DNA from 3 places in the Sporosarcina jeotgali genome. Region 2 is predicted to be linked to each of the others. Evidence: riboswitches for the same ligand, from Rfam matches in the RefSeq annotation. Region 2 holds a riboswitch; each other region holds the start of a gene.
The links. A riboswitch is a leader RNA that binds a small molecule or an ion and turns the genes downstream of it on or off. The one in region 2 is predicted to bind thiamine pyrophosphate.
Positions count from the first base shown of each region.

Region 1: another riboswitch for thiamine pyrophosphate. It lies ahead of PGH26_RS13130 (ECF transporter S component); the one in region 2 lies ahead of tenA (thiaminase II).
Region 3: another riboswitch for thiamine pyrophosphate. It lies ahead of PGH26_RS11905 (ABC transporter substrate-binding protein); the one in region 2 lies ahead of tenA (thiaminase II).

Region 1 is NZ_CP116341.1:2,601,908-2,607,031, forward strand. It holds gene PGH26_RS13110 (DUF2207 domain-containing protein) at 1-249, opposite strand, end outside; gene PGH26_RS13115 (HAD family hydrolase) at 412-1,053, opposite strand; gene PGH26_RS13120 (alcohol dehydrogenase catalytic domain-containing protein) at 1,164-2,297, opposite strand; gene PGH26_RS13125 (MOSC domain-containing protein) at 2,449-3,108, shown strand; TPP riboswitch at 3,180-3,289, shown strand; gene PGH26_RS13130 (ECF transporter S component) at 3,382-3,951, shown strand; gene PGH26_RS13135 (ABC transporter ATP-binding protein) at 4,038-5,124, shown strand, end outside.
Region 2 is NZ_CP116341.1:2,965,611-2,970,734, forward strand. It holds gene PGH26_RS15000 (universal stress protein) at 10-429, shown strand; gene wrbA (NAD(P)H:quinone oxidoreductase) at 484-1,095, opposite strand; gene PGH26_RS15010 (DUF3238 domain-containing protein) at 1,186-2,385, opposite strand; TPP riboswitch at 2,476-2,583, shown strand; gene tenA (thiaminase II) at 2,701-3,390, shown strand; gene thiM (hydroxyethylthiazole kinase) at 3,387-4,193, shown strand; gene thiD (bifunctional hydroxymethylpyrimidine kinase/phosphomethylpyrimidine kinase) at 4,190-5,029, shown strand; gene thiE (thiamine phosphate synthase) at 5,016-5,124, shown strand, end outside.
Region 3 is NZ_CP116341.1:2,372,521-2,377,644, forward strand. It holds gene PGH26_RS11885 (amidase family protein) at 1-273, opposite strand, end outside; gene fbpA (Fur-regulated basic protein FbpA) at 349-498, opposite strand; gene PGH26_RS11895 (carboxylate--amine ligase) at 677-1,897, shown strand; gene PGH26_RS11900 (YebC/PmpR family DNA-binding transcriptional regulator) at 1,952-2,671, opposite strand; TPP riboswitch at 2,838-2,942, shown strand; gene PGH26_RS11905 (ABC transporter substrate-binding protein) at 3,022-4,017, shown strand; gene PGH26_RS11910 (thiamine-binding protein) at 4,031-4,321, shown strand; gene PGH26_RS11915 (ABC transporter permease) at 4,318-5,103, shown strand; gene PGH26_RS11920 (ABC transporter ATP-binding protein) at 5,084-5,124, shown strand, end outside.

The DNA of each region.
Region 1 (5,124 bases), 360 kb from region 2:
TGACTTCCCATTCTCTTCTGCATGAAGGTCACTTATTTTACTGCCTTCTTTCGGAAAAATATCTCGGGTAATTCCATTAAATGAGCCATCAAATTCGTACGTTAACAGTTCCTTCACTTGTACATTCCCATCTGTTTCAAGTTGTGCATCAATCTTAAAATCCTTGATTGTAAAGTCATCTGCAAATGCTGGAATCGGAAAAACCATCAACAATACCAACATCACAGTACCTATCAATGTTTTTTTCACGTCAATCACTCCCTTCTTTCTAATACGAATGTTCCGTCATATAGTTTCAAAGTTCGAAAGACTTTTCTGTTTACAAGTCTCTTTCCCTAAATTCAAAAATCTAAAAGCGTTCCATCCATTTCGGACAGAACGCTTACTTATTTTGTATGGATTTGTGTTAAATCACTTCAGCAGCTCGTAGTCAAAATCAGCAAACGACTCAATGAGCTGCCCTTTTTCATGGAACGACAACGAACGTGTGACATCGTTCGGGATAATTAAGCAATGCACACCTGCGCTAATTGCCGCAATTGATCCGTTATAGGAGTCTTCCACTGCAATTGCTTCATCTGCCGTCACACCTAATCGTTTCAATGCTACGTTGTAAATGGCTGGATTCGGTTTTACTTCTTCAACATCTTCAGCAGACACAATAATGGGGAAGTACTCTATCAAGCCGTATTGCTTAAGAAACCCTTCAATCCAATTACGATTCGAACTGCTCGCAACTGCCAGGAGCATACCGCGTTCTTTCAACTCCTTCGCTGTTTCCAAAAACCCTTCACGCAACGCTAATTGTTCCCGAATGGTTTCAAATCTCGCATTGACTTGGTCATGAAAAGCAGTTCGATCCATTGGCACATCCAGCGATTGATCGATGAAGTCGAATAGGTCCCCATCTGTTGACCCTACAACTTTCACGAACTCCCCCAATGTTAAATTGAATCCATGCTGCTCTTTCAAAATTTCCTGATATATATCAAACCATGCTGACTCTGTATCGATGATCGTCCCATCAAAATCGAATATAACTGCCTTCTTCACAACTGATCCCCATTTCCTATACGTACTCTATCTTCTGTCTCATTATAGGGGGTGCGGCTCATTTGGTCGAACAAAAAAAGTGCGATGAGCAAACATCGCACTTTTCTAAATTATGGTTGGAATAAAACTTTGATACAGCCGTCTTCTTTTTTATCGAAAATGGAATACGCATCAGCGGCATCTTCAAGCTTCACTTTGTGTGTAATAATATCGGTTGGATCGAATTCGTTCTCTTCGATTTTTTTATAAAGCTCAGGCATCAAATGGATAACAGGAGCTTGCCCCATTTTAAGAGAAACGTTTCTAGTGAAGAAATCACCTAGCGGGAAATTGTTGGCGTCTGTTGCATAGACACCTGTAAGTTGGACTGTGCCGAACTTACGAACAACTTCTGAAGCCGTTACTATCGGGCTGATGGTTCCAAATTGGTTATCACCATTCGAACCGAATGTTTCACCCGGCTGAACAGTTCCATCCATTCCTACACAATCAATGACAACGTCTGCGCCGCCCTTCGTTTCTTCATGCAGCAGCTTACCGATTTCATCATGTTCTTTAAAGTTATAGGTTTCTACCTTGTTTGTCTTTTTGGCATGCTGCAAACGGTAATTCACATGATCTACTGCAATCACTCGTTTTGCACCTTTCATCCATGCAAATTTTTGAGCCATCAATCCAATTGGACCTGAGCCCATAATAATTGCCGTATCTCCCTTTTTCAATCCACTGTGGATGACACTCCAGTACGCTGTAGGGATGACATCTGAAAGCAGTGCGATCTGTTCGTCTTTCAGTTCGCTATTCTCCGGAACCTTAAAAGACGTAAAGTCTGCATATGGGACACGCAAGTACTCCGCCTGACCTCCCGGATAATTTCCATTCGGCTCCGCAAAACCGAAAAGACCGCCAACTTCTCCGTGAGGATTCGAGTTGTCACATTGACTCTCCATCTGGTGCTGGCAGAAAAAACATTCTCCACATCCGATATTAAACGGAATTACGACACGGTCGCCTTTCTTTAATGTTTTCACGTCCGAACCGACCTCTTCGACAATCCCCATAGGTTCGTGACCAACAACATAATCTTGTTCCGGTACAATTCCACCATGGTAAAGATGTAAGTCTGATCCGCATATTCCACTCGTCGTGATTCTGATAATCACATCGCTATTTTCTTGAATACTCGGTGCTTTCACTTCTTTTGTCACCATCGACTTTTTTCCTTGAAACGTCACTGCTTTCATATTTTCACATCCCTTTACTAAGTTGTTAAGTTTCTACCCTGCCGTTATGTGCATAAAACATAATGAAGAGAAAAAACTTTCATTCCAATGCTCAAACTATTCCTATTGTTTGCTATACTTAAAGGAAACTTTTGTGAAAGTAGGAATTCGGATGACGGCAGCTATACAGATGAGAACTCTCGCAACAGGTATCCCTCAAAAGATTGATACTGCTAAAGGAAGAGAATTGATTACGGGTATTTGTAAGGAAACAATCGAAGAAGTGTTATTGTCTGTTGATGGTTTCAGCGGGGATGATGTAGCGGATAAAAAACACCATGGCGGTCCGGATCGTGCAGTTTGTATTTATCCGCATGAACACTATGCTCTATGGAATAACGAATTTGAATGTGTGCTTCCGTCTGCTGCATTCGGTGAAAATATTACAGTTTCCGGAATGACAGAATCTGAAGTATGTATTGGTGATGTCTTCACACTAGGAGATGCTGTCATTCAAGTGACACAAGGAAGAATCCCTTGCAGCACTATTGATCAGCGGCTTGGTTTACCAGTTATGAAACATATGATTCAGACCGGATTTACCGGCTACTTATGCCGCGTTCTAAAGGAAGGGTTAGTTCGGTCAGATGACAGAATCGCTTTACACACAAGAGATCCCCTTGGAGTCACAGTACTTGAAGCCAATACAACGTATTTCCACAATCCTAAAGATGTGGAAGGGATACAGCGTGTGTTAGCGATTGAGGCTCTTGCTGACGATTGGCGCGACAAGTTCGGTAAACGGTTAGAAACAGCTGTGGCGACCAATTAATCTCTGAAACTAAAAGGTGTTAGAGAGGTTGCCAGAAAATTTCTACTGGTGTATACTCGAGTCACTTACATAACTGACCGTACGGGTGCTTGAGTGAATCAGGCTGAGATAGCAGACGAATCCGCTGCTGACCGCATCTGATCTGGATAATGCCAGCGTAGAGAGCCGTGATCTGAGGATCATTTGGGTACCCGGGAACCCACTCCTCGACCGTCTGCGCTTTCAGACGGTCTTTTTTTGTGAGAACAGAAGCAAAAAAGGAGTTGGAGTTCATTGAAAAAGTTAACATTCACCGATTTACTCATTACGATAATGGTAGGGGTCGTATTCGGGATTCTCATGAAGTTCTGGGATGATCTTTATACCGTCGTCAAACCGATGATTCCGGTTGCGAGACAGTTGCTTTATGGAATGTGGTTCATGAATGGTGTATTTGCATTCTTGCTTATCCGTAAGCCGGGTGTCGCATTGATTGCCAGTATTGCAGGTGCAGGTCTTTCTGCATTTATCGGACATGGCTTGGAAGTTCTGATTTATGGGTTTGCTCAAGGCCTTGCCGCAGAATTGCTGTTTGCCGCATTCCGTTATAGAAAGTTTTCGATGGTAATTGCGGGGGTTGCGGGAGTATTCTCATGTGCTGCAAGTTTCGGATTGGACATGTTTTACGGATATGCGGACTTGGAAACTTGGGCGCTCGTTGTAAAGTATGGGTTGCGTGTAATCAGTGCGTTCATCTTTACAGGGGTATTCGCAGTTCTGATCGTTCGTGCACTCGAAGCAACAGGTGTGACGCAATCCATACGACCCGTGGCGAAAGAAGAATATTCGCTGCTGGACAGGTGATTTGAATGGAAACTTTCATCACCCCACAACGAGAGGCTGCGTTCACTATAAGGAAGTTGCGATTGAAGTTTCCTGGAGAGGAATCCTTGTTATTCAAGGACCTCTCTTTCTCAGTCCGTAAAGGTGAAAAAGTGCTGCTGCTCGGTCCTAGCGGTTGCGGCAAGTCAACGCTGCTGCAAGTTGCCAGCGGCATCGTCCCGAATTCCTTTGAGCTGCCAATGAAAGCAGAAAAACTTGAACTTCCGGATTCATGGGGATTTGTCTTCCAAGATCCAGATACACAATTCTGCATGCCTTATGTAGATGAGGAACTTGCGTTTGTACTCGAAAACTTGAACGTCCCTCGCGAAAATATGCCAGAGTTGATTATTGACGTGTTGCAGCGGGTAGGGCTTCATCTGACAGACATTCACACGCCCATTCTCGAACTTTCGCAAGGCATGAAACAACGGTTAGCCTTAGCATCCGTATTGCTGATGGACCCTGAAGTACTATTTCTGGATGAACCATCTGCCCTTCTCGATCCTGAAGGAACAGAACAAATTTGGACCTCCATTCAAGCGGCAACAGCTGAGCAGACTGTTGTCATTGTGGAACACAAAATTGAACAGATTGCTGAGTGGATTGACCGTGTCGTTCTGTTTACGGATGATGGAATGATTTTGGCAGATGGTCCACCCGATTCGATTTTCAAAGTTTATAAGGAAGAACTCATTCAATATGGGATTTGGTATCCGGGAGTATGGGAAGACTATTTGGAGTCAAAAGCGTATAAGAAGTTGAATGAAAATCGTTCATCTACACGTACGTTTGAAGTTCTTCATGCCGAAGAATTTAACGGGTATCGCGGGCAGAAATCCGTTATTCACGTGCCAAGTGCATCGATCAGCCAAGGTGCTTGGGTGGCGATTCTAGGAGAGAACGGTTCCGGGAAGAGCTCGCTGCTGTTATCGCTTATGCAGTTATTAAAAACGTCAGGCGCGCTGCGTGTGAATGGCGAGCCCATTGTACAAAAGAAGCGCAGGAAAACCCTTCCTGCAGGGCTATCGCTCGTCTTTCAAAACCCTGAGCTTCAATTTGTCACGAATTCGATTATGGATGAGTTAACGATTTCGTTGCAAAAATCATCTTCGGCGGAAGCGAATCGCCATGCAGAGGAAATGATTGAGCTGT
Region 2 (5,124 bases):
GTGGCAACGATGTATCAGACAATCATGCTCGCTGCAGATGGATCTGAAAACTCCATTCGCGCAGCTAGAGAAGCTGCCCGGCTTGCTAACTGTTCAGATGACTGTACGATTACAATTGTATTTGTCGCTGATTTTGACAAGGCTAAAGAATCTGTCCTGCACGCAGAAAGTAAGGACTCGCTGGACCTGACACGCCGAAAGCAACTAAAACCTGTGGAATTGGTCCTTCGTGAATACGATGTCCCTTACAACGTACAAATTCTGCATGGCGAGCCTGCACCTGCGCTGATCGACTATGCGCATTCAGAGTCGTTCGACCTTGTTGTAATCGGAAGTCGAGGGCTTAGTTCTTTCCAAGAAATGATTCTCGGCAGCGTCAGTCATAAAGTGATGAAGCGCTTAAGATGTCCTGTATTACTCGTGAAATAGCAAAACCGTCACCCGGGTGGGTGACGGTTTTGTTATTTTCTAGAACGATCTAACTCATTCCATATGCTGAAGTGCTTTAGCAACAGTAACTGTTCTCTTCGCTTGATAGTCCACTGCCGCTTTAATGGCTTGTCGATCTGTTTTCATTTCGCCGTCTTGTGCAACCGCAACACTTGTTCCGTAAGGGTTTCCTCCCGCTGCAAATAACACTGGATCTGTATAGCCCGGTGCCGCGACAATTGCTCCCCAATGGTACATCGTCGTATAAAGCGATAAAATTGTTGCCTCTTGTCCGCCGTGTTCGTTTTGTGCGGACGACATTGCACTCACTGCTTTGTTTGCAAGTTTGCCTTGAGCCCATGATCCCCCAACAGTGTCGATAAAACTTTGTACTTGTCCAGGAATATTTCCAAATCGTGTTGGCACACTAAAAATAATCGCATCTGCCCATTCCAGATCTTCCGGGGTCACTTCTGGAATATCCAGCGTCGCGTCATGATGTTTTTTCCATGCCGCGTTGGATTCGATTGCCGCTGCAGGAGCCGTTTCCTTCACTTTTAATAACTTTACTTCAGACCCCGCTTCTGCTGCCGCTGCTGCCGCCCATTCTGCCAGCTGATGATTCGTACCTGTTGAACTGTAATAAACAATCGCTGTTTTTGTCATATTCGTCCCTCTCCCTTTTATCTTGAATTCAAGATAAATATAATTGATTACCCTATCATTGTCAAAAGTGCTGCCTAAACACGAGTTGCCTTAATTGATATTGGAAAAACGCCAATACTGATATGCTGTAACACCGCTCATATAAGCAAGTCCTTCACTGCGACTTTGGTGAACAGGAATCCATCGATGGGTCTCCCCTTTTTTTAGATAAATTTCATGATTTGGAGACTGGTCATGGAAACCCGTGAGGTCAAACGTACCATTCCTCCTCAATACGGCCATCACCTCGTAGTTGATATCGGGTGCAGTTGTAAGAGGATTGCCAACAGCGTGTTCCAAAATGAATCGCGACTCGTTTCGATTATAATTTGACTGCTTTAAAAAAATCCCTTCATCTGTAGCTGTTTCAGAATCCCGAATTTCTTTATCTAATCCATAAGCAACACTTTCTCCGACCTTCTTTGTGAAAGTGATAGGCTGATCCGGATTGTTTGCAGTGATCTCTATATCTACAAATGTCCGATAGTTATCTGATTCGGGGTCGAACTTTCGATTATCCCCTTTAAAATATCGATTCGGGGATAGGACGTTCGGATTCTCAAGGATGTCATCTTCCAGAAAAGTTTTGTAACGGAAAGACCAATGGTTAACTGGTTCAGGTTTATGATAATCACGAATTGAAGCCAATAATGCTGTGGGCTTGTCAATAGATTTCATTATCGTGAAACCTTCAATATTAGCAGGCCGTTCATTCTCTTCTGGCAAGAAGACCCCTAACGCTTTGGCGATGAAAGAGCGGGCGTTGTTAAAAGTTTCTTCAGATTGAGCAATTGGTCTTTCACAGTAAACTGCGTACGTAATTGGCTCATCTATATTGAAATCCCGATCGATGTATCGATTTGAATCCACTTGAGCAAGCTGTTCACCATTACGATAAATCGTATACGTTTCAGTATTACTCAGTCGTTCCCAAGACAAAGCAATCTGTGTACGTGCGATGATGGTGGTCATGACAAGTGATTGAAGAGGATTGCTTTTGTTCTTCTCCACGGAAAACGTGGACGTCTGCATGACGATTACATCTTTCACTTCATCATTTACATGCCGTTCAATTGTATATTTATAAAATGTATCCGCTAAAATGTCTGTATCTTGAAAGTCAGGGGATGTACCTTCGTAGATGTGCTCGCCGTCTTTATACACATGATACGTTCCGCCTGCATCGTCCCAATCAAACGCAATCCGCCCAACTTCGTGGGTAACAGATGTAATTTCAAAACGCTGCGACATTACATAGCCTCCTTTTTACGTAGTAATTGTATTTTGCCCTTATTGCCAATTTTTAAAACTATGGTATAGTGAGGGGGAAAACTGAAAACGATTGCCCACTGGGGGAGTCTTTGTAAAAGACTGAGACGCGTATAGATATGCGGACCCTTGGAACCTGATCTGGCTCATACCAGCGGAGGGAAGTGGATCGCAAATGGACACGTCTTTTTTCGGGCAGATCCCTGAAAACTTCCTATAACGCGAGCCGCTCCTTCGACTGATGAGTCGATTGGGGCGGCTTTTTTTCGGTTCATTCATCGAAAGGGGCGGTTTTAAATGACATTTTGTGAAGAAGTTCGTAAGCTTTGTAATGAAAGCTGGGAGGCTAGTTTCAATCATCCATTTGTCCAGCATTTAGCGGCAGGGACACTGCCTGAAGACATTTTCAGATTTTACGTTCTTCAGGATTCCTATTACTTGAAGCATTTCGCAAAAGTCCATGCACTGGCTGCAGTCCAAGCGAAAGATTTACCGACCACACAACGCTTTGCGCAACACGCTGAAGAAACATGCGGTGCTGAAATTTCACTTCATGAAGGGTTCTTTGAATTGCTTTCTGTTTCGGATAAGGATCTCTCATCTTTTCAGGCTGCGCCAACAGCGTATGCCTATACTTCACACCTCTATCGAACCGCAATGACTGGAAATCTTGCGGATACACTAGCGGCATTACTTCCTTGCTATTGGCTGTATTACGAGATTGGTGAACGATTGAAAAACGCTGAGCCGAATCATCCGATCTACGATAAATGGATTGCGACTTACGGGTCAGAATGGTTTGAACAAGCCACACGCGAACAAATTAACCGCATGAACGAGCTGGCGGATTCTGTTTCTGCTGAACACCGTGAAGAACTGAAAGCACATTTTGTGAAAAGCAGTCATTACGAGTTGCAATTCTGGGAAATGGCTTGGACGAAACAACAATGGGAAACAGATGGTGTAACGGAGGTTTCAGTTTCATGAGACAACAAACTATTCTTAAGAACCTCAGACAGACAAAACCATTAGTCCATTGCATGACAAATAGTGTAGTTGCTAATTTCCAAGCAAATGGCTTATTAGCTCTTGGAGCTTCTCCCATCATGGCCGATTCCTTGGAAGAATCTGCGGAAATTGCTGCCATTTCTTCTTGTACTCTTTTGAATATAGGAACACTGGATCCAACAACAGTCAATTCCATGATTGCAGCTGGAAAGAGTGCAATCCAACATGGTCACCCTCTCATTCTCGACCCTGTTGGAGCAGGCGCTACTGCGTTTCGCAAGCAAACTGTGAATCATTTATTAGATACCTTGGACTTTTCGTTAATTCGAGGAAATGCGGGCGAAATTGCAGCTATTGCTGAAGTTGCATGGAATGCAAAAGGAGTTGACGCTGGAAGCGGTGACGTTGATATTACAGATGCAGCGAAGCAAGTTGCTCTGCGGAATAACTGTTTAGTCGCTGTTACTGGCGAGACCGACCTAGTTACGGATGGAGAGCGTGTGATTCGGATATCAGGCGGACATGAACTAATGCCGCTCGTTACCGGTTCCGGGTGTCTTCTAAATGCTGTCGCCGGAGCGTTTTTAGCAGTTAGTCAGGCGGATGCTCTTCATACAGCAGCGGAAAGTCTTGCGTTTTATAAAAAGGCTGGTGAAATCGCAGCAGAGCAATCATTTGGACCTGGTGATTTTGCTATGAATTTCTTAAATACGCTTCATTCCACAGAATCCTCTGATGTTACCGATGATCAATTCCAGTACGAACAGGAAGTGATGTCATGACATCAGCAGCGTTAACGATTGCCGGTTCCGATAGCGGGGGCGGTGCGGGAATTCAAGCGGACTTGAAAACGTTCCAGGAACTAGGTGTATTTGGCACATCGGCATTGACGGCAATTACAGCTCAAAACACATTAGGCGTCCATGCTGTACAGCCTGTGGATGCAAGAATTGTTGCAGCTCAAATACAGGCGGTTCTCGATGATTTACCCGTGAAAGCGATTAAGACCGGAATGTTATTCTCCGCGGAAATCATTCAGTCCGTTGCGCATGAACTAAGAGCATATTCAGCAATCCCGCTTGTTATCGACCCCGTCATGATTGCAAAAGGCGGAGCGTCATTATTGCAAAACGAAGCCGTGGCTGCTTTGAAAGATCAGCTGCTCCCTGCAGCGACACTGATTACACCAAACATTCCTGAAGCTGAAGTATTAACCGGTCAACTGATTCGTTCAGAACGCGACATGGTACTTGCCGCAAATACGCTGCTGTCCATGGGGTGCTCTGCAGTTCTATTAAAAGGAGGGCATCGTGAAGATGTCCCTTATGCAGAAGATTTGTTCTTGACGGCAAACGGTGAGCACTTTCTAATGCGATCAAAGCGAATTGAAACACGACATACACATGGAACAGGATGTACATTTGCTGCTGCGATTACTGCCGAGTTGGCGAAAGGTCATTCATTGGAAAAAGCAGTTGTGACTGCAAAACATTTTATACAACTGGCAATTGAAAACGGAATTGAACTTGGGCAAGGTCACGGTCCTACCAATCATGGTGCTTTCAGGAACAGCGGCTATTTGAAGACACAGGAGGTAGAACTCATTGAAAGACGTTGATGTACGTGTGTATTTCATAATGGGGTCGTTTAACGCAGCATATGGAGAGCCCTTAGAAGTGTTAGAACAAGCACTGCGCGGAGGGATTACGTGCT
Region 3 (5,124 bases), 590 kb from region 2:
ATTATCTTTTAGTAAAATCGGGATCCCATGCAACATAGAACGTTTCCCTGATTTCTTTCTTTCAAAGTCAAGTGCTTGCGCAATTTGTAAGGCATGTGGATTTATTTCTAAAACCGCATTGGTTAGTTGTCCTTTAATGGAGATGCGGTCCATATAAAACAATACTAATTCTTCTGAGGTAATCTCCCCTTCTTCCATAGCTTGCTGAATGGCAGGTATAGCGGCTTCGATCACCCATTTGAATCTAGTACGAATTGATTGACTATCTTCCATGTCCATTCCTCTCTTCACTTATATTGGTATAAACAAAACCGGCTAAGGGATTGTCTCCTCAACCGGTACTGATAATCATATATACTTATAGTATTCTTTCATTAATAGAAGTAATGGCAGTTCATAGAGCTGTTTTCCATCAATCTTGAAAATCCCCCGCCCCACTAGTCGCTGGATGACATCCTCACGCTTCATATCCATTTTGGTTTCTTCAATTTTCAACATGGTGCTTGTTCCTCCTTGAACCGGATCTATATTTCAGTATTCCTTTTATGTACTATTTATAAACCTGTTGAGGCGCACTCTCTCCTAGGCTATCTGTTGTATCCCAATGTGTTTTCCATGTAATATAGAAGGGAGAACAATTATGTACGACAATTCCATCGCATTTTAGGAGGATACCATGAACGCAAAAAAACTTCCGTTCTTGCCAATCATTATCGGTACGGACATGAACGCATACAATATGGCAATTTCTTTTCACGAAGCCTACCATATCCATCCAGTATTAATCGGAAAAGAGCCTTTATCATTTACGCAACTCAGCACAATTCCTCACAAAATCGAATTGAATAACGAGCTGTCTGATGAAAACAAATTTGCAGATATTCTTATTGAAATCAGTAAAAAATACAAAGAAGACGGCCGCGAGTTATTGCTTGTCGGTACGAATGATTTGTACGTGCGACTCATCATTGAACATGCAGAACGTTTAAGGGAATATTTCACATTTAACTATATCAATCGTGAACTTATGGATAATTTACAGATTAAGTCTCACTTTTATAAGCTGTGTAAAGAACACGGAATCGATACTCCCCTCACATTCTTTTACGATTGCGCAGCCGATGGTCCTTTCAGTGAGCATATGAATTATCCTGTGATTGTGAAGCCAAGTGATACAGTTGTCTACAACCAAAATAAGTTTGCTGGACAGCAAAAAGTGTACAAAGTGAATTCTCTTGGGGAATTGAATCAGGTTATTGAAACAGTGAAAAACAGCGGCTATAACGAAGAACTCATCATTCAGGATTTCATCCCCGGCGATGATACATATATGTGGGATTCTGTGATCTATGCAGATTCTGCTGGAAAAACTCAGCTCGTTACGTTTGCACAAGTTGTTTTACAGGAACATACAGTGACGGCAATCGGAAACTACACCGCTGTAATTACAAGATATAACGAAGAAATGATGTACAAGTTGAAAAACTTCTTAGAAGCCGTCGGGTATCAGGGCTTCGCAAACTTTGACTTGAAGTATGACCCGCGTGATAAAAAATTCAAAGTATTTGAAGTGAATATCCGACAAGGCCGTTCCAGTTATTATACGACTGCGCTTGGACATAATATGGCGAGCTATTTTGTAGATGATCTGATTTACCACAAGCAAAAGCCGCTTGTGTTACTAAATGAGCCGTTCCTGTTCACGGTAGTTCCAAAAATTGTTCTTAAGAAATTCGTAACGAACAAGGCGGTTAAACGGGATATTAAACGGTTGCTGAAGCAGAGAAAGTTTGTGAACCCATTGTTCTACAAAGGGGACAAGCATTTGAAGCGCAAGCTTTATTTGTTCTTGAGACAGGTCAATTATTATAAGAAGTATCGAAATAATAATTGGTGACAGCAAAAAAAGCGACAAGAGCTGAGAACTGCTCTTGTCGCTTTTTCGTATGTTTTATTCTCCAAGATCTACGTTGTGATAGACTTGCTGCACGTCTTCTAAATCTTCGATTGCATCGATCATTTTTTCGAACTGCTCAGCAGATGCTTCGTCCAGCTCGACATCGTTTTGGGCAAGCATTGTCAGTTCAGCGACTGTGAAATCAGTGATTCCTTCAGACTTAAATGCCTCTTGAACCTCGTGGAATGCAGTTGGGTCTGCGTATACTAATACGTGTCCGTCTTCTTCACTAATGTCATTGACATCTACATCGTGTTCCATCATAAGTTCGAGAACATCATCTGCAGACTTTCCTTCAATTCCGAAAACTGCAGTATGGTCAAACATGTAAGCGACAGATCCGCTTACGCCCATGTTACCCCCGTTTTTACCGAATGCTGCGCGTACTTCCGAAGCTGTTCTGTTCACGTTATTTGTTAACGCATCGACGATGACCATCGATCCGTTTGGTCCGAATCCTTCATAACGAAGCTCGTCATAGCTTTCTTCGCCGCCGCCTTTTGCCTTCTCAATAGCACGTTCAATGATTGTTTTTGGAACACTGTACGTTTTCGCACGTTCCAAGACGATTTTAAGAGCTTGGTTCGATTCCGGATCCGGCTCCCCTTGCTTTGCTGCTACATATATTTCGCGACCGAACTTTGCATAGATCCGGCTCGTGTTTGCATCTTTTGACGCTTTCTTTTCTTTAATATTGTTCCATTTACGGCCCATTTTGACCACTCGCTTTCTGTTTGGATGAATCAGAGGTTAATATCCTTTTCTTAGTATATCATGACTAAATTCATTGCGGAAAGTAAAAAACGTTGAATATGCGACACTTGCTAGTTTCAGATAAGTATGGCAAAATAATAAATGACTACAATACAACTTCATCACTGACAATATGTAGGGGTACCGGACACCGGTTGAGATGCAGGATACATGCAGACCCTTTGAACCTGATCTGGGTAACGCCAGCGGAGGGAACATATTCATTTCATAATGATTATGTGACGTGCGCTCCCGAAGATTGGGAGCGCACGTTTTTTGTTGCAGTGTGAAACTCCAGGAGGGGGATTTCATTGAAACGAATACTAACAGTCTTATTTGCCGCTTCGCTTATGACAGCATGCGGTGCAGAAAAAGAACCAGGCACGTCTGGCAACCCGGACAAAGAAACCGCACAAAAGGTCCATTTCGCACTCGATTGGACACCTAATACGAATCATACCGGTTTATATGTTGCGGAAGAAAAAGGATACTTTAAAGACGCGGGACTGGATGTGGACATCATGCTTCCGGGCGAAGCCGGTGCTGACCAGCTCGTTGCATCAGGAAAAGCGGACTTCGGTATCGGAGCACAAGAGGCTCTTACAGAAGCCCGTGCAGCTGGAATTCCCATCGTTTCGATTGCAGCAATCATCCAGCATAATACATCTGGATTTGCTTCGTTAAAAGAAGAAGGCATCGAATCGCCTAAAGACTTTGAAGGAAAAAATTATGGCGGCTGGGGTGCACCCGTCGAACAGGCTGTCGTTGAATCGCTGATGGAAAAAGATCATGGAGATAGCAGTAAAGTGAAATACATCAACATGGGTTCTTCCGATTTCTTCACAGCTATTCAGCGGGATATCGACCTGGCCTGGGTATACTACGGCTGGACAGGCATCGAAGCGGAACAGCGCGGGATGGAACTGAACATGCAATATTTAAAAGATTACTCCGAAAAACTGGATTACTATACACCTGTCATCACAACAAATGAAAAACTCATTGCAAAAGATCCTGAGAAGGTGAAAGCATTTGTTGCGGCTGCTGTAAAAGGGTATGAGTTTGCCATAGATCATCCTGAAGAAGCTGCGGATATCTTAATTAAAGCCGTTCCGGATTTAGATCCTGAGCTCGTCAAAAAAAGTCAGCAATGGCTCTCTCCCAAATATCAGGATGATGCACCTCGTTTTGGTGAACAGCAGCTGAAAACATGGGAAAATTACGCACAATGGATGGAAGAGAACGACTTGCTTGAAGGTGAATTCAACGCAAAAGATGCATTTACAAACGAGTTTTTACCCAACTAAGGAGGAACTAATCATGGCTAATGCCCTTGTCAGTATTCAAATAATCCCGAAAACACCGAATGGCGAAGACGTCATTCCATACGTGGATGCAGCAATTGAAGTTATCGAACAATCCGGTGTTCCCTACCGTGTTGCACCACTTGAAACGACTATGGAAGGTGAACTTGGAAACTTGCTTCACATTATTGAAAAGATGAACACGCGCATGACGGAATTAGGGGCGTCAAGTGTCATTTCTCAAGTGAAAATCTACAGCAACCCCAAAGGGGCATCTATGGATAAACTGACGGAGAAGTATAGATGAAATCGGCAGTGAACAAAGGATGGCGGCCACTCGTGGTCTTCATCCTTTTACTCGTTATTTGGGAAGGGGCTGCTCGAATTTTCGATGTCCCCGCTTGGCTCCTTCCCGTACCTACTCAAATTGCTGAAGAGGCTTTTACAGGCTATTCATTGTACGTCTCACATATTTTGTCCACAATCACTCTTTCAGCAACTGGCTATCTTGTCGGCATTACGGTAGGGATCGGGGTTGCGATTGTATTGTTCCGCATTCCATTTCTTCAGCAAGCATTTTATCCGCTTCTGATTTTATCGCAAAATATTCCCGTCATTGTACTCGCTCCGCTCCTCGTTATTTGGTTCGGGTTCGGGATGCTTCCTAAAGTGATTGTCATTGTTCTTGTCTGTTTTTTCCCTGTCACGATTGCGGCACTGGATGGATTCAGACAAACAGACCGGGATATGCTGTACTACTTGAAGATGATCGGTGCAAGCAACCGCCAGATTTTTTGGAAATTGCAGTGGCCGCACTCATTGCCTTCTCTGTTTTCCGGACTGAAAATCGCAGCGACATACAGTGTCATGGGGGCTGTCATTTCTGAATGGCTCGGTGCGAACAAAGGAATCGGTGTCTACATGACACTCGCTTCTTCGTCGTTCAAAACGGATCGCGTTTTCGTTGCTATTGTGCTGATTATGATTTTAAGCTTAACGTATTTCGGAATAATTTTAGCCATTGAAAAAAGCGTCTTGCGCTGGCGCAGTTCAGGAGGGAATGAATCGAATGGGTCAACTCGCTCTTAACAACCTATCGAAATCATACGG